DNA from 2 places in the Micromonospora sp. NPDC049139 genome. Region 1 is predicted to be linked to the other one. Evidence: riboswitches for the same ligand, from Rfam matches in the RefSeq annotation. Region 1 holds a riboswitch; the other holds the start of a gene.
What was found. Region 1 has a riboswitch for ZMP and ZTP ahead of ACZ6Q9_RS29550 (glycine hydroxymethyltransferase). Riboswitches for the same ligand answer to the same signal wherever they lie in the genome.
Positions count from the first base shown of each region.

Region 1 (10,269 bases):
GCGCTGCTGTTCGGCCATGACGCCCTGGTCTTCCTGACCCGTTACCTGGTGGAGGGGCTGACCGAGGCGGCGCTGATGGCGCTGACCCGGGAGCACGTCATCGCCAACTGCTCGATCACCGGCTGGTCCGCCGGGGCCGACGGCCGGCTGAGCCTGGACGTGTTCAACGACGTCGGCCACCTGCGGGCCCAGGGCGCCCGGCCGACCAGGGAGGACGAGGTCCATGCCGAACCGGTCTGACACGCTGGTGATCACCCCCAGGCTGCTACGGGACTGGGCGCTGCCGGTGCCGACCGGGGGCAAGGAGGCCCGGGGCACGGTGCTGGTGGTCGGCGGCTCCCGGTTCACCCCCGGGGCGGTGCTGCTCGCCGGCGTGGCCGCGCTGCGGGCCGGGGCCGGGGTGCTCCAGCTCGCCGCCGCCGAGTCCACCGCCGCCGCGCTGAGCATCCAGGTGCCCGAGGCGCTGGTGGTGGGCCTGCCCGAGAAGGCCGACGGCGCGGTCGCGGGCGGGCCCGGCGAACTGCTGGGCGACCTGGTGGCCGAGGCGGACGTGGTCGCCCTCGGCCCCGGCCTGAAGGACATCGACGAGACGGGGGCGCTGCTGCGCCTGGTGCTCGACGCGGCCGCCCGGGAGACGGCGCTGGTGCTCGACGCGTACGCCCTGGGTGCGCTCAGCCACGCCCCGGACCTGCTGGTCGGGTCCGGACGGCCGGTGGTGCTCACCCCCAACCTCACCGAGGCGCGGCACCTGCTCGGCCGGGACCCGGGCGACGACCTGGACGCCGAGGCCATCGAGCTGGCCGGCCGGTACGACGCCGTGGTCTCGCTCTACGGCCACGTCTCCACACCCGACGGGCGGAGCTGGCGGGAGGAGAGCGGCGACGCGGGGCTCGGCACGTCCGGCAGCGGGGACGTCCGCGCCGGACTGCTGGCCGGGCTGCTGTCGCGGGGCGCCGAGCCGGCGCAGGCCGCGTGCTGGGCGTCGTTCGCCCACGCGGTGAGCGGCCAGCGGCTGGTGCCGCGGTTCGGCCGGATCGGGTTCCTCGCCCGGGAGCTGCTGGACGAGATTCCCCACCCTCGCCACCGTCTGACACTTCCTTGTCTGGCCGAACGGATGTGTGTAACGCCACACTCCGCTCCTACGCTGGTGGGTCGGAGGAGGGCACCCCCGCCCGCCTCCCGCCGGCCGCTCCCCGCCAGGGGGCGTATCCGGCTGGAAACAGCCCCCTGGGAGTCTGTGTGAAGAACCTCCGTCGCAAGACACTGGCTGCCGCGTCCGCCGTGACACTCGGTGTCGGCCTCGCCGTCACCGGCGGGCTCGCCCCGGCGGCGTCGGCCGCCGGCCCGGACACCACGTTCCTGGTCCTCGCCCCGCAGGGCGCGAAGACCGACAAGGCGGCCGCCCGCGTGGCCGCCGCCAAGGGCACCGTGGTGGCCAGCTACGACCAGATCGGCGTGCTCGTCGTCCGGTCGGCCAACCCCGACTTCGTCACGGACGTGGCGGGCGCGGGCGTCGACTCGGTGGCGTCCACCGCCGGCCTGGGCACCGCCCTGGAGGAGGGCGAGACCCTGGAGGTCTCCGCGGCCGTGGCGGCGAACGCGACCGCCGACCCGACCAAGGAACCCATGTTCGGTCAGCAGTGGGACATGCCGATGATCGACGTCCCGCAGGCCCACGCCGTCAACGCCGGCAGCGCCAGCGTGGTGGTGGGCGTGCTGGACAGCGGCATCTCCTCCAGCCACCCCGACCTGAAGGACCAGATCGCCAAGGACAGGAGCGCGTCCTGCGTCGGCGGTGTCGCGGACACCACCGAGGCGGCCTGGAACCCGACCGTCTCCGACCACGGCACGCACGTGGCCGGCACCATCGCCGCCGCCGTCAACGGCGTCGGCGTGACCGGTGTGGCGCCGGGTGTCAAGGTGGCCGCCGTCAAGGTCGTCAACGATGACCGGTTCATCTACCCCGAGGCCGCGCTCTGCGGCTTCATGTGGGCGGCCGACCACGGCATGCAGGTCACCAACAACAGCTACTTCATCGACCCGTGGGAGCTGAACTGCCGCAACGACGCGCGCCAGCGCCCGGTGTGGCAGGCCGTGCAGCGGGCCATCCGCTACTCGCAGAGCAAGGGCGTGCTCCACGTCGCGTCGGCGGGCAACTCGAACTGGGACCTCGCCCACAAGATCACCGACACCGGCAGCCCGAACAACCTGCCGCCGACGGAGGACCCGGAGACCCGGGAAGACCTCACCAACTCCTGCCTCGTCCTGCCGGGCGAGGCGCCGGGCGTGGTGACCGTCTCGGCGGTCGCCCCGACCGGCAAGAAGAGCTACTACTCCTCGTACGGCCTGGGCGTCGTGGACGTCACCGCGCCCGGCGGTGACACCCGGTTCCGCACCAACGGCGTCAGCCCGACCCCGACCGACGGCATCCTGTCGACCACCTTCGACACGGCGACGAAGACCAACGGCTGGGGTTACAAGCAGGGCACGTCGATGTCGAGCCCGCACGCGGCCGGCGTCGCGGCGCTGGCCCTGTCGGCCCACCCCGGCATGACGCCGGGCCAGCTGGCGTCCTTCCTGGAGCGGACCGCCGAGTCGGTCCCCTGTGAGGAGGGGGTCTGGGAGCCGCGGCCGGGCTTCCCGGCCACCTGCACGGGGGGCGAGCGCAACTCGTTCTACGGCGCCGGCATGGTCAACGCGTACAACGTGGTGAAGTAGCAGCACGGCACGACCCGTGGTGGGGCCCGGCGGTGATCCGCCGGGCCCCACCCGTTTTCGCTGCTCACGGCCGGGGTACGGGAGGGGGCGTCCGACGAGCCGAGGAGGTCAACGGTGTCCACCGATGCCATCGTCCTGTTGAAAGAGGACCACAAGGAGATGCGCCGTCTGTTCAAGGCGTTCCAGGATGCCGAGGAGGGACCGGCCGCGCGGCGGCAGAAGCTGGTGAGCCAGATCCTGGAGGCCCTCACGGTGCACACCTACCTGGAGAACGAGGTGATGTACCCGGAGGTCCGCAAGCTCCTGCCCGACCTGGAGGACGACATCCTCGAGTCGTACGAGGAGCACCACGTCGCCGACGTGCTCTGCGCCGAACTGTTCGCCATGGACGCCGACGATGAGCGCTTCAACGCCAAGACCACGGTGCTGATCGAGAGTGTCCTGCACCACGTCGAGGAGGAGGAGCAGGAGTGGTTCCCGAAGGTGCGCGAGGCGCTCGGCCGTAAGCAGCTCCAGGAGATCGGCGAGCGGATGATCGAGCTGCGCGCGGACGCGCCGCGCAAGCCGACCGACCCGAAGGCGATCAAGAAGTCGCTCGACGCCGTGACGGCCTGAGCCGACCGCCTCCGACGGGCCCCGGTGCGCCGGGGTCCGTCGTCACGCCGGGGCCGCGGGCAGGATCCGCCGCAGCGCCGGCGGTACGGCCCGGGACCGCCACTCCCTCGGGTAGCCCACCGACACCTCCTCGAACCGCACCCCGTCGTGCCAGGTGGTGCGGGGGATGTGCAGGTGGCCGTAGACCACCGCGGCGGCGTCGAAGCGCAGGTGCCAGTCGGCGGTGGCCTCGGTGCCGCACCACTGGGCGAAGATCGGATAGCGCAGGATCCGGGTCGGCTCGCGCAGCAGCGGCCAGTGGTTGACCAGCACGGTCGGCAGCCCCGGCTCCCGCGCGGCGAGCCGGCGGGCGGTCTCGGCGACCCGGGCGGCGGACCACGCCGACCGGCTCGGGTACGGGTCGGGGTGCAGCAGGAACTCGTCGGTGCAGACGATCCCCGTCCGGTACGCCTCGGCCAGCGCCGCCTCCGGGGTGTCGAACCCCTCCGGGCGCCAGCTGTGGTCGTAGAGCAGGAACAGCGGCGCCACCAGCACCGGCCCGCCCGACCCCCGCCACACCGGATACGGATCCTCGGGGGTCAGCACGCCGAGGCGCCGGCACAGGTCGACGAGGTGCTGGTAGCGGGCGACCCCGCGCAGCGCCACCGGGTCGGCCGGCGGGGTCCACAGCTCGTGGTTGCCCGGCGCCCAGACCACCCGCGCGAAGCGGTCGCCGAGCAGCCCGAGGGCCCACTCGACGTCGGCCACGGTGTCGCCGACGTCCCCGGCGACGATCAGCCAGTCGTCCGGCGACCCCGGGCGCAGCCCCTCCACCACCGCCCGGTTGCCCGGGTGCCCCACGTGCAGGTCGCTGATGGCGAGCAGGCTGCCGCCCCCGCCGTCCTCCCCCGCCATGACCGCGATCCTATGCGCCGCCGGTGACGACCGCGAACCGCGCGGGCCGCGCGCCGATCGATGCACCGCACCGCGGGTGCGGCGGTCCCCAGGTGGGCCGGGGCGCGCCCGGCCGACCCGGTAGGATCGGCGGTGGGCCGTGACTGGCGCGTGGGGATGGAGAACCATCGGGAAGCGGTCCCGTCATGAGGACGCATGCCGAGCGCCTGGGCCTTCCGCACGTCACTGGAGGTCGCATGTCGCCGAACGCCGAATCCACCGCCTTCCGCAGCGCCCTCGAGGTGATCCGCGCCGTCGAGCCGCGGGTGGCCGACGCCATCGGCGCCGAGCTCGCCGACCAGCGCGAGTCGCTCAAGCTCATCGCCAGCGAGAACTACGCCTCCCCGGCCACCCTGCTGGCCATGGGCAACTGGTTCAGCGACAAGTACGCCGAGGGCACCGTCGGCCGCCGCTTCTACGCCGGCTGCCAGAACGTGGACACCGTCGAGGCGCTCGCCGCCGAGCACGCCCGGGAGCTGTTCGGCGCCGCCCACGCGTACGTGCAGCCGCACTCCGGCATCGACGCCAACCTGGTCGCGTTCTGGGCGATCCTGGCCGACCGGGTGGAGTCCCCGGCGCTGAAGAAGGCCCAGGCGCGGCACGTCAACGACCTCACCGAGGCCGACTGGTTCGCGCTGCGCCGGGAGCTGGGCAACCAGCGGATGCTCGGCATGTCCCTGGACGCCGGCGGCCACCTCACCCACGGTTTCCGCCCGAACATCTCCGGCAAGATGTTCGACCAGCGCAGCTACGGCACCGACCCGGCCACCGGGCTGGTCGACTACGACAGGGTCGCCGAGGCGGCCCGCGAGTTCAAGCCGCTGATCCTGGTCGCCGGCTACTCGGCGTACCCCCGGAAGGTCAACTTCCGGATCATGCGGGAGATCGCCGACTCGGTCGGTGCCACCTTCATGGTCGACATGGCGCACTTCGCCGGCCTGGTCGCCGGCAAGGTCTTCACCGGCGACTTCGACCCGGTGCCGCACGCGCACATCGTCACCACCACCACGCACAAGTCGCTGCGCGGCCCGCGCGGCGGCATGGTGCTCTGCCAGCCCGAGCTGGCCGACCAGGTCGACCGGGGCTGCCCGATGGTGCTCGGCGGCCCGCTGCCGCACGTGATGGCCGCCAAGGCCGTCGCCCTGGCCGAGGCCCGCCGCCCCGACTTCGCCGACTACGCCCAGCGGATCGTCGCCAACGCCCAGGCCCTCGCCGAGGGGCTGCTGCGCCGGGGCGGCAAGCTGGTCACCGGCGGCACCGACAACCACCTGGTGCTCATCGACGTCACCGGCTACGGGCTGACCGGCCGGCAGGCCGAGCAGGCCTTGCTCGACTCGGGCATCGTCACCAACCGCAACTCCGTCCCGCAGGACCCGAACGGCGCCTGGTACACCTCCGGCATCCGCGTCGGCACCCCGGCGCTGACCACCCGGGGGCTGGGCCCGGCGCAGATGGACGAGACGGCCGAGCTGATCCACACCGTGCTCAGCCAGACCCGGCCGGGCGCGAACCCGGACGGCACCCCGTCGAAGGCCAAGTACGTCCTCGACCCGGCCGTCGCCGACCGGGTCGGCAAGCAGGCCAGCGACCTGCTCACGGGCTTCCCGCTCTACCCGGCCGTCGACCTCGGCTGACCCGGGCACCCGCCCCGACGCCCCCGCCCGGCCCCGCCGCGCGGGGGCGTCCCCGTCCCGCCCTCGTCCCAGTCCGGCCGTGCGGGGTGGGAGCGTCAGGGGCGGTGGGTGCGGTGGCGGCGGGCGCGGAGGCGGTGCAGGACGTCGGTGCCGCCCCGGCCGAAGTGGTCGTGCAGCGCGCGGTAGTCCGCGTACAGCTCGTCGTAGGCGGCCGCCCGGGCCGGGTCGGGGTGCCAGGTCTCGCGGCGGGCGGCGCCCATCGCCGCCGAGGCGGCCGGCACGTCCGGGTACGCCCCGGCGGCGACCGCCGCGTGGATCGCCGCGCCCAGCGCCGCCGGGTGCGCGGAGTCGACCACGTGCAGCGGCCGGCCGATGACGTCGGCGTAGATCCGCAGCAGCAGCCGGTTGCGGGTCAGCCCGCCGGCCACGGTCAGCTCGTCGACGGCCACGCCGGCGGCGGTGAACGCGTCGACCACCGTCCGGGCGCCGAACGCGGTGGCCTCCAGCAGCGCCCGCCAGATCTCCTCCGGCCGGGTGGCCAGGGTCAGCCCCACCAGCACCCCGCTCAGCTCGTGGTCCATGAGCACCGACCGGTTGCCGCTGTGCCAGTCCAGCGCCAGCAGCCCGTGCCCGCCCACCGGCTGGTCGGCGGCGAGGGTGTCCAGCAGCTCGTACGGGCTCAGCCCGCGGCGGCGCGCCTCGTCGGCGTAGTCGGCCGGCAGGCCGGTGCGGACGTACCAGGCGAAGATGTCCCCGACGCCGCTCTGCCCCGCCTCGTAGCCCCACGAACCGGTGGTGACGCCGCCGTCGACCACGCCGCAGACCCCGGGCACCTCGTGGTACGCCGCCGCGTTCATGATCAGGCAGGTGGAGGTGCCGAGGACGGCGAGCATCCGGCCCGGCTCGACCGCGCGGGCAGCCGCGGCGGTGACATGCGCGTCGATGGACCCGGCCGCGACGGCGGTGCCCACCGGCAGCCCGGTCCACCGGGCCGCCTCGGCGGTCAGCCCGCCCGCCCGGGCGCCCAGCGGCGCGAGCGGGCCGTCGATCCGGGGCAGCAGCCCGTCGAGGCGGGGGTGCACGGCGCGCAGGAACTCCGCCGACGGGTACCGCCCGTCCTGCCGCAGCCCCTTGAAGCCGGCGGCGGAGACGTTGCGGGTCTCCCGCCCGCAGAGCTGCCAGACCAGCCAGTCCGCCGTCTCGATGAAGCGCTCCGCGCGGTCGAAGACCGCCGGGTCCTCCTCCAGCACCTCCAGCGCCTTGGCGAGCTGCCACTCGGCGGAGACCCGCCCGCCGTAGCGGGGCAGCCAGGTCTCGCCGCGCGCGGCGGCGACGTCGTTGATCCGGGCGGCCTGCCGCTGGGCCGCGTGGTGCCGCCACAGCTTCGGATACGCGTGCGGCCGACCGGCCAGCTCGGGCAGCTCGCAGAGCGGGGTGCCGTCGGCGCGGGTGGGCAGCATCGTGCAGGAGGTGGCGTCGACGCCGATGCCGCGCACGTCCTCGGGGCGTACGCCGGCGGCCCGCAGCGCGGCGGGCACCGCGACCCGGAGCACCTCGCGGTGGTCGTCGGGGTGCTGCAACGCCCAGTCCGGCGGCAGCGGCGTCCCGTCGGGCAGCCGCTCCGTGATCACCCCGTGCCGGTACGCGTGCACGGCCTCGCCGCGCACGACGCCGTCGGCGACGTCCACCACGACCGCCCGGCCGGAGAGGGTGCCGAAGTCGACCCCGACGACGTGCCCGGGCACCCCGGCTGCCGGCTGCGCCACCGCTCCTCCTCCCGCCGCGCCGCTCCGGCGCCCGGCGGGGCGGCGGTTCAGCGGCGGCGGGAGGCAACGCTACCGCAGTCGTTGATCCCAATACATCGACACACGTAGGCTCGGCGCCCCTCCACACACGCGTCACCCCATGGATCAGGAGCCGACAAATGCGCGAGAGCCCGGTTTCCTCAGCCAGGACCGCCGGGACTGACCGCCCGCCCCGCCCGGTCAGGCGATGGGCCGCTTCAGGTGGTAGCGGTGCACCTCGGTGCTGCCCTGGATGTTGTTCACGTCCTCGGCGGCGGAGACCAGCTCCCAGCCCTCCCGGCCGGCCCGGTTGAGGTGCGCGATCGCGGTGTCGCCGTACGCGGTGATGTCCCGACGCGTCCCGTCCGGGCCGTACCAGATGAAGCTGACATGGAAGTTGCGGCCCTGCCCCTGATAGCGGCGGACCAGCAACGCGTACTCCCAAGCGATCATGACGTCCATTATGGGTGTCCATCGAGGACGGCGAAACACAGGCAGTCGCGCTTTGCCGTGCGATGAACGCGGTGTGTCAGCGCCGAGATGCCGGGCCGCGACCGACTACTGTGGACGGCCCTGCGGGCGAGCTCTCAACCGACCCGCAGCGGTCCACCGGCGGATTCCCCGGCAGCCAGCTCGGCCCGCGTGGGCGGGTCGGCCCCCCGCCGACGGCAGGTCCAGGCGGCGACGTCGGCGGCGCGGCGGAGCACGACGGCGACGTCGTCCCGGCCCGCCGCCGCGAGTGCCCCGCGCCGCGCCGCGCCGAGCAGTCCCAGGTCACTCAGCGCGGCCAGCAGTCCCGCCGTGAACGCGTCACCGGCCCCGACCGTGTCCACCACCTCCACCGGCCGGGCGTCCACCCGCACCTCGCCGTGCCGGGTGGCCCCCCACGCCCCGCCGCGACCCCGGGTGACCACCACGAGGTGCGCGCCCAGGTCCAGCCACTCCCGCCCGACCTGCTCGTGCCCGCGCCCCGGATGGAGCCAGGCCAGGTCCTCGTCGCTGACCTTGACGATGTCGCTGGCCGCCACCAGGTCTTCGACCCGGCTCCGGACCGCCGACCGGTCCCCCATCAGCGACGGCCGGCAGTTCGGGTCGTAACTGATCATCGTGGTGGCCCGCCGGGCGTGCACCAGCGCCCGCACGTCGTCGGCGCCGGGCGGCAGGACCGCGCCCAGCGACCCGGTGTGCAGGCAGTCGGCGCCGACGCCGACGCCGGCCACGGCCGTCCGCGGGAAGGACCGCCACGCGATGCGGAAGTCGTACCCCGCCTGACCGTCCGCGTCCACATGCGTCCGGGCCACGCTGGTGCTCGGCAGGTCCGGCACCGAGGCGGGGTCGAGGCGCACGCCGTTGTCGGCCAGGTGGGCGCGGAGCAACCGCCCGTACGCATCGTCGCCGAGCTGGGTCAGCAGGGTCGTGGGCAGGCCGAGGCGGGCCAGGGCCACGGCGACGTTCGCCGGGCTGCCCCCGGGGTGGGCGACGGCCTCCCCCGGTGGGTCCTCGATCAGATCCACCAGGGCCTCGCCGACAACAGTGATCACAGTGGTCCTTTCCCGAGGCTGCGCCGAGCCCCGGCCATGTGCGGAGCGGCCCTCAGGCCGCGGTCCGGCCCGGGGTCTCCTCGAGGGTGGTCGCGCCCGTCATGATCGCCACCGCCTCCGGCATCGTGTGCGACGCCGGCGTCACCACGCCCGCGCAGCGACCCAGTCGCTGGATGTGGATGCGGTCGGCGACCTCGAACACGTGCGGCATGTTGTGGCTGATGAGGATGACCGGCAGCCCTCGCGACCGGACCTCCTCGATCATGCGGAGCACCTGGTTGGATTCCTTGACGCCGAGGGCGGCGGTCGGCTCGTCGAGCACGATCACCTTGCTGCCGAAGGCCGCTGCGCGCGCCACCGAGACCGCCTGGCGCTGCCCGCCGGAAAGCGTCTCGACCGCCTGCCCCACGTTCTGCAGGGTGCCGATGCCGAGGTCGGCGAGGGCCTGGGCGGCCTCGCGCCGCATGCCCTTCTGGTCGAGCATCCGGAAGATCGAGCCGAGGGGGCCGCGCCGGCGCTTCTCCCGGCCGAGGAAGAGGTTGGTCGCGATGTCCAGCGCCGGCGCCACGGCGAGCGTCTGGTAGACCGTCTCGATGCCGGCGTCCCGGGCGTCCTGCGGCCGCTTGAACTGCGTGGGCCTGCCCTCCAGGAACAGTTCTCCGGCATCCGGGGTCAGCGCGCCGGTCAGGCACTTGATCAGCGTCGACTTCCCCGCGCCGTTGTCGCCGATGACGGCCAGGACCTCGCCGGGATAGAGGTCGAGATCGACCCCGTCGAGACCGACGACCCTGCCGAACGTCTTGACCAGACCTCGCGCCGACAGCACCGGCGAGCGCCGCCGCGTGTCGGCCGCGCCGGTCCGCCCGTCGGGGGTGTGCGTGGTGGCGGTCATGCCCTCACCTTCCTGATCCACTGGTCGACGGCCACGGCGAGGATCACCAGCAGGCCCACGGCGAGGACGCGGTACTGGTCGTCGACCCCGGCCAGCGACAGTCCGCTGCGGAAGAACCCGACGATCAACGCGCCGAGCAGGGTCCCGAGCAC
Region 1 is NZ_JBVJHK010000024.1:21,846-32,114, reverse strand. Features, by position in the region: gene ACZ6Q9_RS29575 (histidine phosphatase family protein) at 1-240, shown strand, start outside; gene ACZ6Q9_RS29570 (NAD(P)H-hydrate dehydratase) at 224-1,243, shown strand; gene ACZ6Q9_RS29565 (S8 family peptidase) at 1,240-2,718, shown strand; gene ACZ6Q9_RS29560 (hemerythrin domain-containing protein) at 2,833-3,333, shown strand; gene ACZ6Q9_RS29555 (metallophosphoesterase family protein) at 3,376-4,227, opposite strand; ZMP/ZTP riboswitch at 4,357-4,446, shown strand; gene ACZ6Q9_RS29550 (glycine hydroxymethyltransferase) at 4,464-5,900, shown strand; gene araB (ribulokinase) at 5,996-7,666, opposite strand; gene ACZ6Q9_RS29540 (hypothetical protein) at 7,886-8,146, opposite strand; gene ACZ6Q9_RS29535 (carbohydrate kinase family protein) at 8,272-9,225, opposite strand; gene ACZ6Q9_RS29530 (ATP-binding cassette domain-containing protein) at 9,278-10,117, opposite strand; gene ACZ6Q9_RS29525 (ABC transporter permease) at 10,114-10,269, opposite strand, start outside.

Region 2 (10,269 bases), on a different contig from region 1:
CGCGGAGAGCCGGCCGCAGCGGCGGCCGCGGCTGGACGTGCCGGGTGCGGTGGCGGTGACCGGTGGTCTTCTGGCGCTGGTGTACGGGCTCACCGAGGCTGGGCGGCGGTCGTGGGGTGATCCGCGGGCGTGGGGGTCGCTGCTGGCGGCGGTGGTGTTGCTGGCGGTGTTCTGGATGGTGGAGCGGCGGGCGGCGGAGCCGCTCGTTCCGGTGCGTGTCCTGACCCGCCGCGGTGTGGGTTGGGGGAACGTGGCGGGGATGCTCGCGTTCGCGACGGAGACGTCGCTGGTGTTCCTGCTCACCCTTTACCTGCAGGACGTGCTGGGCTATTCGCCGCTCGCGGCGGGGTTGTCGTTCGCGGTGCTGGGGGTCGGGACCGTGTTGGGGGGAATGGTGGCGCCTCGGTTGCTCGCCCGGATCGGCGGCAAGCGGGCCATCGTCGTGGGGTTCGCGGTGCAGGCCGCGGCGACGTTGCCGTTGGCGTTCCTGGGTGCCGATCGGGTGTGGCTGGTGGTGTTGCTGGCGGCGACGTTCGTCGGTGGGGTGGCGAATCTGGTGGCGATCGTCGGTTTCATGGTCACGGCCACCTCGGGGCTGCCGCCCGAGGAGCAGGGTTTGGCGACCGGGCTGGCGACGATGAGTCAGCAGGTCGGGATCACTCTTGGTGTGCCGGTGATGTCGTCGGTGGTGACGGCGGTCGCCGCCGGTGCGTCGGGTGTGGTGCTGCAGGGGGTCGGGGTCGCGGTGTGGGTGAATGCCCTTGTCTGCGTGGGTGCGGCGGTCCTCGCCGGGTTCGTTCTTCCGTCGGCGCGGGAGGGGGCGTGACCGTCCGGCACGTGTGGGCGTTCGCCGGTCTCGGCGGGGTCATCGAGCTGGTGTTCGCGGCCCGCGTGGAGCGGGACGAGCGTTTCGCTTCCCCGGCGTTCTGATCCGGGAACCGGGCTGCCGGTGCCGGGTGCGGCCCGAGGTGGTCGGGTGGGCCGGGGTTACGGCGGCCGGTCCGCCCGGGGTCCGTCGTGTCCGGCCCGGCGTCGAGGGCGTTCGTCGCCGGGCCGGACGATGTCAGAGGTGGCCGGCGTCGAGGGCGTTCGCCGCCGGGCCGGACGGCGTCAGGCCTGGCCGGTGGCGCGGCGGGCGGCGTCGAGGGCGTTACGGAAGAGCATCGCGACGGTGGTGGGGCCTACTCCCCCGACGCGGGGGGTGATGGCGCCGGCGACGTCGGCGCAGGTCTCGTCGACGTCGGGCAGCAGGCGGCGTCCTTCGTAGCGGACGCCGCCGCCGATGACGGTGGCGCCGGGGCGGACGTGTTCGGGCTGGATGATGCCGGGGACGCCGGCGGCGGCGATGAGGATGTCGGCGCGGCGGGTGTGGGTGGCCCAGTCGGGGACGCCGGTGTGGACGACGGTGACGGCGGCGTTGGCGGTGGGGCGTTTCTGGGTGAGCAGCAGGGCGAGGGGGCGGCCGAGGGTGGCGCCGCGGCCGAGGATGACGACGTCGCGGCCGGCGACGGGGATGTCGTGGAAGGCGAGCAGGGCTTCGATGCCGGCGGGGGTGCAGGGCAGCGGGCCGGGCAGGCCGAGGGCGAGTCGTCCCATGTTGAGCGGGTGCATGCCGTCGACGTCGAGGTCGGGGTCCATGGTCTGCAGGGCCCGGTCGTAGTCGAGGTGGCTGGGGATGGGGTGTTGGATGAGCAGGCCGTGGACGTCGGGTGCGGTGTTGAAGTCGGCGATGGCGCGGTGCAGGTCGGCCTGGGTGGCGGTGGCGGGCAGGTGGATGTGGGGTGAGTCGAAGCCGAGTTCGGCGGCCTGGCGCTGTTTGATGCGGATGTAGCCGGCGCTGGCGTCGTCGTCGCCGACGAGGATGGTGGCGAGGCTGGGGGTGATGCCGGCGGCGCGTAGGGCGGTCACGCCGGCGGCGACGTCGGTGAGGATGCGCTCGGCGACGGGGGCGCCGGGCAGGAGTCGGGCGGTGGGCATGGTGCTCCTCTGTCAGCGGAGGCCCAGGCGGTCGACCTCTGCTCGTGGAGCTCCCCGATGGTTGTTGCCATCCCCTGGCCGCCAGTCGCGTCGGGTTCAGCTTGCCACAGGTGGTCAGCCGAGGTCGACCAGGAGGGGGCGGTGGTCGGAGATGGCGGACAGGGGGGTGTGTACGGCGGTGACGGGCGGGAGCCGGTCGATGCCGTGGCGGTCGGCGAGGATGTGGTCGAGTTGCACGCGGGGTTGCCCGGCGGGGTAGGTGGGGCGGCGGCCCAGGGGGCGCCAGCCGGTGAGGAGTCGGGCGGGGCCGGCGGGGAGGTTCAGGTCGCCGAGGAGGATGCGGGGCGCGGGCAGGGTGCGTAGGGCGCGGACGGTCTGGCGGAGTTGGTGGGCGTTCCAGCCGGGGACGAAGGACAGGTGGGTGGCGGCGACGGTGAGGTGGCCGTGTGGGGTGTCGAGGACGGCGGCGAGGACGACGCGGGGTTCGTCGTGCAGGAGGGTGAGGCCGCCGCCGGGCCCGGGGACGTAGACGGGTGAGCGTACGGGGGCGGGGCGCAGGCGGGTGACCTGCCAGCTGCGGACGCGGTGGCGGGTGACGAGGCCGACGCCGTAGCAGGGTTCGCCGTGTCCGTCGTCGTCGTGGCGCAGGGGGCGGAACTGTTCGCCGGGGGTGCCGACGACGGCGGCGGCGAAGCGGTGTTCGTCGGCACCGAGGGCGCGGGCGGCGATGGCGGTGAGGTCGAGTTTGCCGCTGCGGCTCTGGTCGCGGTCGACTTCCTGAAGGGCGAGGACGTCGGCGTCGAGGGCGGTGACGGCGGCGGTGAGCCGGTCGGGGTCGACGAGGCCGTCGGTGAGGGACCGGCCGTGCAGCAGGTTGAAGGTGGCCAGGCGCACGTTTGCACACTACGTGGCCGTGGGAGGGTTGCCGGGTGTTGAAGGTGCTGTGGTGTTCGGTGGTGCTGTTCGTGGCGGTGGGTGCGGTGGGTGTGTGGTTGCGTCGGCGGCGGGGCCGGTGACGGTGGTGCGTCCGGCGGGGTTGGGGGTGCCGGTCGAGTTTTGGCGGATGCGCCGAGCCGCGCCGTATGCATCGAGAGGCATCGGTGCGCGCCGAGTTGGAGTGTTCTTCTTCGGGGACGCCGCGGCGTAAATGATGTCCTGGGACGGCGTGGTGCCGCGATCATGGAGCGGACACGGACCTGTAACCGATGGGAGTCGCTTCCCGTGCCTGTGCCTGCCGACCCGACGGTCCTCCATCCGATGCCTGAGCAGCCGCGGGTGGTGCTGCTCCGGCCGCTGGTGAGGTCCCCGCTGATCGAGGTCGGGGAGTACTCCTACTACGACGACCCGGATGATGCGACCGCGTTCGAGACGCGCAACGTGCTCTACCACTACGGGCCGGAGAAGCTGATCATCGGCAAGTTCTGCGCGCTGGGCACGGGAGTCCGGTTCATCATGAACGGTGCCAACCACCGGATGGACGGCCCCTCGACCTTCCCCTTCCCTACCGTGGGCGGCTCGTGGTCAGAACACTTCGACCTGCTCACCGGGTTGCCGAGCCGAGGGGACACCGTCGTCGGCAACGATGTCTGGTTCGGTTACGGCGCGACGGTCATGCCCGGCGTACGGATCGGACACGGCGCGATCGTCGGCGCGGGCGCCGTGGTCACCAGCGACGTACCCGATTACGGCATCGTCGGCGGTAACCCGGCCCGCCTCATCCGCACCCGTTACAACGACCAGGACGTCGCCCGGCTGCTGGCGGTGGCCTGGTGGGACTGGCCCGCGGAGCACATCACCGCGCACGTGCGGACGATCATGTCGGGCAGCATCGCCGATCTGGAGGTCGCCGCCCCGGACACTCCGCACGTGTGACGCGCGGCTAGGGTGGCGGACATGTACTTCCATCAGATCTACGGCTGACAGGGTCGGGGCAGCGCCCCGGCTCCCGCTCGCATGTCCAGGTGCGCCCCTACGACCGGTCTTTCCCGGAGACGTCGGCGCGCTGGCTTGCGGTGTCCTCTTCGCCGTAGACCTGAAATGAGTGAGCTTCCGTGTCTTCCGTGTACCGTCGCCGCGCCCACATCGCGATGGTCGGCATCCCCGCCGTCAGCCACGTTCTGCCAAGCCTTGAGGTCATCCGCGAGCTCGTGGCTCGGGGCCACCGCGTGACCTACGCCAACGACCCGGCGGTGGCCGATCTGATCGCGGCCACCGGCGCCGAACTCGTCCCCTGCACGTCCGAACTGCCGGTCGCCGACAACGACTGGCCCGACGACCCCGTTGCCGCGATGGGTCTCTTCCTCGACGACGCCATCCAGGCGCTCCCCCAGTTGCGCGCCGCCTACGATCCCGACCCGGCGGACCTGTACCTGTACGACATCGGCGCCTACGCCGCGCGCGCCCTCGCCGAGTCGCAGGACCGGCCCGTCCTGCAGCTGTCTCCGACGTTCGTGGCGTGGGACGGCTACGAACAGGACGTCGTGGCACACCTGCGGCAACTGCCGGGTGCCGACGCGTACCGGGCGAGGTTCGCCCGGTGGCTCGCCGACTGCGGGGCGTCCACCACCGACGTGGACGCCTTCTCCGGTCGCCCCCCGCGGGTCCTTGCGCTGATCACCCGGGCGATGCAGCCACACGGCGACCGGGTCGACACCGACAGGGTGACCTTCGTCGGGCCCTGCTTCGACGTACGTGCGGGCGCGGACGGCTGGACGCGCCCGGCGGGCGCGGAGCGCGTGCTGTTGATCTCCCTGGGGTCGGCGTACACCCGTCAGCCGGAGTTCTACCGCCAGTGCCTGGCGGCCTACGGCAACCTGCCCGGCTGGCACGTCGTCCTTCAGATCGGCAAGTACACCGACCCGCGGGAACTCGGCGACATCCCGCCCAACGTCGAGGTGCACTCCTGGGTTCCGCAGCGTGCGATCCTGGAGCAGGCGGACGCTTTCGTCACCCATGCTGGCATGGGCGGCTGTGGCGAAGGGCTACTGGCGGGTGTCCCCATGATCGCCGTGCCGCAGGCCGTCGAACAGTTCATGAACGCCGACCGGCTCGTGGAACTGGGCGTGGCCCGCCGCATCGACACCCCCGAAGCCACCGCCGAGACCCTACGGGCGGCCCTGAACGGCCTGGTCACCGACGCGCAGGTCGCCCGCCGTTCGGCACTGCTGCGCGTCGGCGCGCAGGCCGAGGGCGGCACCGCGCGCGCCGCCGACCTCATCGAGGACATGCTGGCCTGAGCCTTGCCCGTCGCAGCCGGGGGTGGTGAAGCGGCATTTCGCTTTCACCACCCCCGTTCTCAGCTGCGGCTTGTCCCGGGAGCGAGGAGGCTGGTGAGCTCGGCGATCGCTTCCGTGGGGTGGCGGCGGAGGTTCTCGGGCTTTGTGCCGTGACTGCTGGTGAGGCTGGCCACAAGGGGTCTCGTGGGGCGGGCGGCGGTGGGAAGAATGGCGGCCCGTGGACCCCCTGTCGCTGACCACCCTGCTCGCTGCGGCCGCCATGGCCGGTTGGGTCGATGCCGTGGTGGGGGGTGGGGGGTTGTTGCTGTTGCCGGCGTTGTTGGTGGCGGCGCCGGGGATGCCGGTGGCGTCGGCGTTGGGGACGAACAAGCTGGCGGCGATCGCGGGTACGACGACGGCGGCGGTGACGTACGCGCGGCGTACGAAGATCGACTGGGCGGTGGCGGGGCCGTCGGCGGGGTTGGCGGTGTGTTGCGCCGGGTTGGGTGCGGCTCTGGCGGGGGCGGTGCCGGCGTCGGCGTACCGGCCGGTGGTGTTGGCGGTGCTGGTGTCGGTGGCGGTGTTCGTGGTGCTGCGGCCCCGGTTGGGGGTGGTGGCGCAGCCGGAGCGGCGGACGCGGTGGCGGGTGGCCACGGTGGTCGCGGTGGCGGGTGTGGGGATCGCCCTGTACGACGGGTTGATCGGGCCGGGTACGGGGACGTTTCTGGTGTTGGCGTTCACCGCGTTGGTGGGTGCGGACTTCGTGCACGGTTCGGCGATGGCGAAGATCGTGAACGCGGGCACGAACCTGGGGGCGTTGGTGGTGTTCGCGGCGACCGGGCATGTGTGGTGGCTGCTGGGTGCGGCGATGGCGGTGTGCAACATCGCCGGAGCCGCGCTCGGGGCGCGGATGGCGCTGCGGCGCGGCTCCGGCTTCGTGCGGATCGTGCTGTTGGTGGTGGTGCTGGCGCTGGTGGGCAAGCTCGGTTACGACCAGTGGGTGGCGTCGACCTGACCGCTCCCCCGGTGCTAGGCCGGCCCCCGGTTTCTGCGGATCCCGGGGGTGCGACGGCCGGCCTCGGCGCCGGTGGGTGGTGTCAGGCGTGCCGGACGACGTCGGTGTAGCCGAGGCGGGGCAGGCGCGGGAACCAGGCGTTCTCGGCGGGCCGGCCGATGTTGACCACGAGCAGGCTCTTCCAGGTGGAGTCGGTGAAGAACTCCCGGTCGACGCCGGTGGCGTCGAATCCGGCCATGGGGCCGGCGGCGAGGCCGGCGGCGCGGACGGCGAGCAGGAAGTAGCCGATCTGCAGGGTGGCGTTGAAGCGGGCCATCTGCTCGCGGGACTCGGGGTTGCCGGCGAGGTCGTCGCGCAGTTGCGGCCGGATCGGGAACACCTGCGGGATGAACTCGTGGAAGTCGGTGTCGGCGGCGAGCACGGCGACCATGGGCGCGGTGCTGGTCTTGGCCTGGTTGCCCTCGCTCATGTGGGTGACCAGGCGCGTGCGGGCCTCGCCCGGGCCGACGAAGAGGATGCGCAGGGGCTGGGCGTTGACGGCGGTGGGCGGGAACTTGGCGAGTTCGAAGATCGCCTGGAGCTGCTCGTCGGTGACGGGTTCGTCGGTGAAGGCGTTGGCGGTCCGGGCGTCGGTGAACAGCTGCGCCTGGGCCTCGGGGTCCAGGGTGATCAGGGGCGAAAAGACGTCGGTCATCGGGTTGTCTCCATGCAAACAGACTGGATGGCTACGACGACAGTAGCAGCTAGCTTTTTAGTAGTCCCTGGTTCTGTCGGTCCCCGCCGTATCCTGGGACCATGACGGTCGAGCGGGAGGTCGACGGCGCGCGTCGCGCGTGCCACGGGGGCATCACCCGGGCCTTCGCGTTCCTCGGCAAGCGGTGGAACGGCATGCTCCTGGGCACCCTCGCCGACGGCCCCGCCGGGTTCGCCGAGCTGGGTCGCGCCCTGCCCGGGATCAGCGAGTCCGTCCTGTCCGACCGGCTGGGTGAGCTGGTCCGGGTCGGGCTGGTCAGCCGGACGGTGCGGCAGGGTCCGCCGCTGGGGGTGAGCTACGAGCTGACCGAGCGGGGCGCCGCGCTGGTGCCGGCCCTCGACGCGCTGGCCCGCTGGGCGGACGAGAACCTCCCCGCCGTGCCTCCCACGGGCTGCTGACCCGCGCCACCGCGCCCACGGGGCTCACCGGCCGTGGGACCGCCCGAGCGAATGTGTGATCATCAGCGGATGCCGGTGCGCGCCGAACACGACCGGGCCGTCCTCGCCGGGCTGCTGGGACGCGACCCGGTGCTGCACGCCTACCAGCTCGGCGACCTCGACGACTTCTTCTGGCCGTACACCTCCTGGTTCCGCCAGGGCGAGGAGGTGGCGTTGCTGTACCACGGGGCCGACCCGCCCACCCTGCTGGCGTTCGCGGCGCCGCCGCGGGTCGCGGAGCTGGGGGCGCTGCTGCGGGAGCTGGCGCCGGTGCTGCCGGCCCGGCTGTGGGCGCACCTGTCCCCGGGCCTGGAGCCGGCGCTGGCCGGGGCGTACCGGATGGAGCCGGCCGGCCCGCACCACAAGATGGCGCTGACTGACCCGGCCCGGCTGGCCGCGACCCCGCCCGCCGGGGTGGTGCTGGACGCCGCGGACCTGCCGGCGCTGCACCGGCTGTACGCGGACGCCTACCCGGGCAACTGGTTCGACCCGCGGATGCTGGACACCGGCCAGTACGTGGGCATCCGCGAGGGCGGCGAGGTGGTGGCCGTCGCCGGGGTGCACGTGTTCTCGCCGGCGTACCGGGTGGCGGCGTTGGGCAACGTGACCACCCATCCCCGGGCCCGGGGACGCGGGCTGGCCGCGGCGGCGGTGGCCGCGCTGTGCGGGCGGCTGCTGACCAGCGTCACGCACGTCACGCTCAACGTGAAGGCGGACAACAGGCCGGCCGTGCGGCTCTACGAGCGCCTGGGCTTCACCCGCGTCGCCGACTACGGCGAGTACGCGTTGACCGCGCGCGGGCGCTGACGGCCGGTCGTCCGGCGACCGCCGGCCGCGCGGCCCGGCGCGAGCGCCGGCCGGCGCGGCGGTGCGACCGTCCGGCGCGGTGGCCCGGACGACCGGCCGAGGGTCGACGTGAGAAGTCTTTCACCTGCATGTTCGGCCGCCCAGGGGGGTCGGGAACCCGACGCTGGGCGCTGCTGGTGTCGGACCGGCGGGGGCCCGTCCCGGCCCTAGCGTCTCCCGGCAGAGGTCGCGCGTGCGACGCGCGGCGGAGCTGAAGGAGCAACGCATGGCAACAGCAGCAGTGCCCTGGCGGCGAACACGGACGGTGAGCCTGCTCGCCGGCGTGACGGCGGTGGTGACCGCGCTGGCGACACCCGCGGCGGCGGCGCCCGGGGTGAACCCGGCCCTCGTGGACCGCGACGCCGACCCCGGCACGTCGATCGGCGTCAGCAAGGTGGTGTCCACCCCGCCGATCCCGCCGAAGCCCGACGTGGTGCTGCTGGTCGACACGACCGGCAGCATGGGCGGGGCGATCGCCAACGTACGGACCAACCTGCAGCAGGTCATCACCGACGTGCGCGCGGCGCAGCCGTCGGCGCAGTTCGCGGTGGCCTCCTACCGGGACACTGGGGACGGCGCGGAGCTGTTCCAGGTGCGGCAGGACCTGACCGACGACGCGACGGCCCTGCAGAACGCGGTGAACGGGCTGGCCGCCGCCGGCGGCGGGGACACCCCCGAGGCGTGGGTGAACGCGCTGGTCGAGGTGTCCGAGGGGGCGATCGGCTACCGGTCGGGCAGCAGCCGGATCGTGGTGCTGGTGGGTGACGCGCCGAGCCACGACCCGAGCAACGGGCGCAGCCTGGCGCAGGCGACGGCGGCGTTGCAGGCCGACGAGGCGCGGCTGCTGGCGGTGAACGTCAGCGGTGGCGGTGGCGGCCTGGACGCGACCGGGCAGGCCACGGCGGTGGTGTCGGCCACCGGCGGGCAGCTGGTGGGCAGCTCCCCCGACACGGTGACCGCCGCGATCCTGGCGGGCCTGCGGGACCTGGACGTCACGGTCACCCCGACGGTGACGTCGTGCGACGCGGGCCTGTCGGTGGGCTTCGACGCGGCGTCGCGGACGCAGCAGTCGGGCACCGACGTGCCGTTCGCCGAGACGATCACGGTGGCGGCGGACGCCGCGCAGGGCGCCGAGCTGACCTGCACGGTGGACTTCCTGCTCAACGGCCTGTCCGGCGGGCCGGCGTTCACGCAGCAGATCCGCGTGCGGGTCAACGACGTCACTCCGCCGACCGTCGTCGTCGACGACCGGACGGTGGAGGCGACCAGCCCGGCCGGCGCGGTGATCGACTACCCGGCGACGGCGACCGACAACGTCGACGGTCCGCTGACCCCGACCTGCGTGCCGCCGCCCGGCTCGACGTTCCCGCTGGGCGCGACGACGGTGACGTGCACGGCCACCGACGCGGCCGGCAACACCGGCGGCGACACCGCCGTGATGCGGGTGGTGGACACCACCCCGCCGGCGACGGCGTGCGTGCCGACGAACAACCCGAGCGGCGGCACCATCCCCGGCTCGTACAACCCGGACGGGTTCTACGAGCTGACGTCGACGGACGTGGTGGACACGGCCGTGCAGGTGTTCATCGGTGACGCGGCGGACCCGAGCGTGCGGTTCGGGCCGTTCCCGGCCGGTACGAAGATCAAGCTGGTGCAGGCGCCGGGTGCGCAGTCGCGGGTGAAGGACGGCACCGGCGACATCGACTACAAGGTGACGTTGCGCGGCGACGCGCTGATCGTCGGCGTGGACGACGCGGGCAACGCCTCGTCGCCGGCGGTGTGCCTGGTGGCTCCCCCGCCGAAGTGACGACCGCCGCGCGCGGGGTCGTGCCCCGCGGGTGACGTCCCGGCCGCCGGGCCCCGTCGGGGTCCGGCGGCCGTTCGCGTACGCGCCGGGTCGCGGGCGCCCACGCCGTTCAGGCGCGGCGGGTCGCCGCGTCTGCGCGGTTCAGCCTCGGCGGCTGGGCGAGTCGAAGCGGCCGGCGCGCATCTCGCGCAGCGCCCGGCGGCGGGTGTCCCCGCGCA
Region 2 is NZ_JBVJHK010000001.1:97,872-108,140, forward strand. Features, by position in the region: gene ACZ6Q9_RS00500 (MFS transporter) at 1-826, shown strand, start outside; gene ACZ6Q9_RS00505 (bifunctional 5,10-methylenetetrahydrofolate dehydrogenase/5,10-methenyltetrahydrofolate cyclohydrolase) at 1,111-1,977, opposite strand; ZMP/ZTP riboswitch at 1,992-2,076, opposite strand; gene ACZ6Q9_RS00510 (endonuclease/exonuclease/phosphatase family protein) at 2,092-2,871, opposite strand; gene ACZ6Q9_RS00515 (CatB-related O-acetyltransferase) at 3,199-3,849, shown strand; gene ACZ6Q9_RS00520 (macrolide family glycosyltransferase) at 4,065-5,213, shown strand; gene ACZ6Q9_RS00525 (sulfite exporter TauE/SafE family protein) at 5,431-6,207, shown strand; gene ACZ6Q9_RS00530 (malonic semialdehyde reductase) at 6,290-6,901, opposite strand; gene ACZ6Q9_RS00535 (winged helix-turn-helix transcriptional regulator) at 7,003-7,359, shown strand; gene ACZ6Q9_RS00540 (GNAT family N-acetyltransferase) at 7,429-8,205, shown strand; gene ACZ6Q9_RS00545 (VWA domain-containing protein) at 8,471-10,051, shown strand; gene def (peptide deformylase) at 10,193-10,269, opposite strand, start outside.
Region 2: linked by a shared signal. The riboswitch ahead of ACZ6Q9_RS00505 (bifunctional 5,10-methylenetetrahydrofolate dehydrogenase/5,10-methenyltetrahydrofolate cyclohydrolase) and the one ahead of ACZ6Q9_RS29550 (glycine hydroxymethyltransferase) in region 1 are both predicted to bind ZMP and ZTP.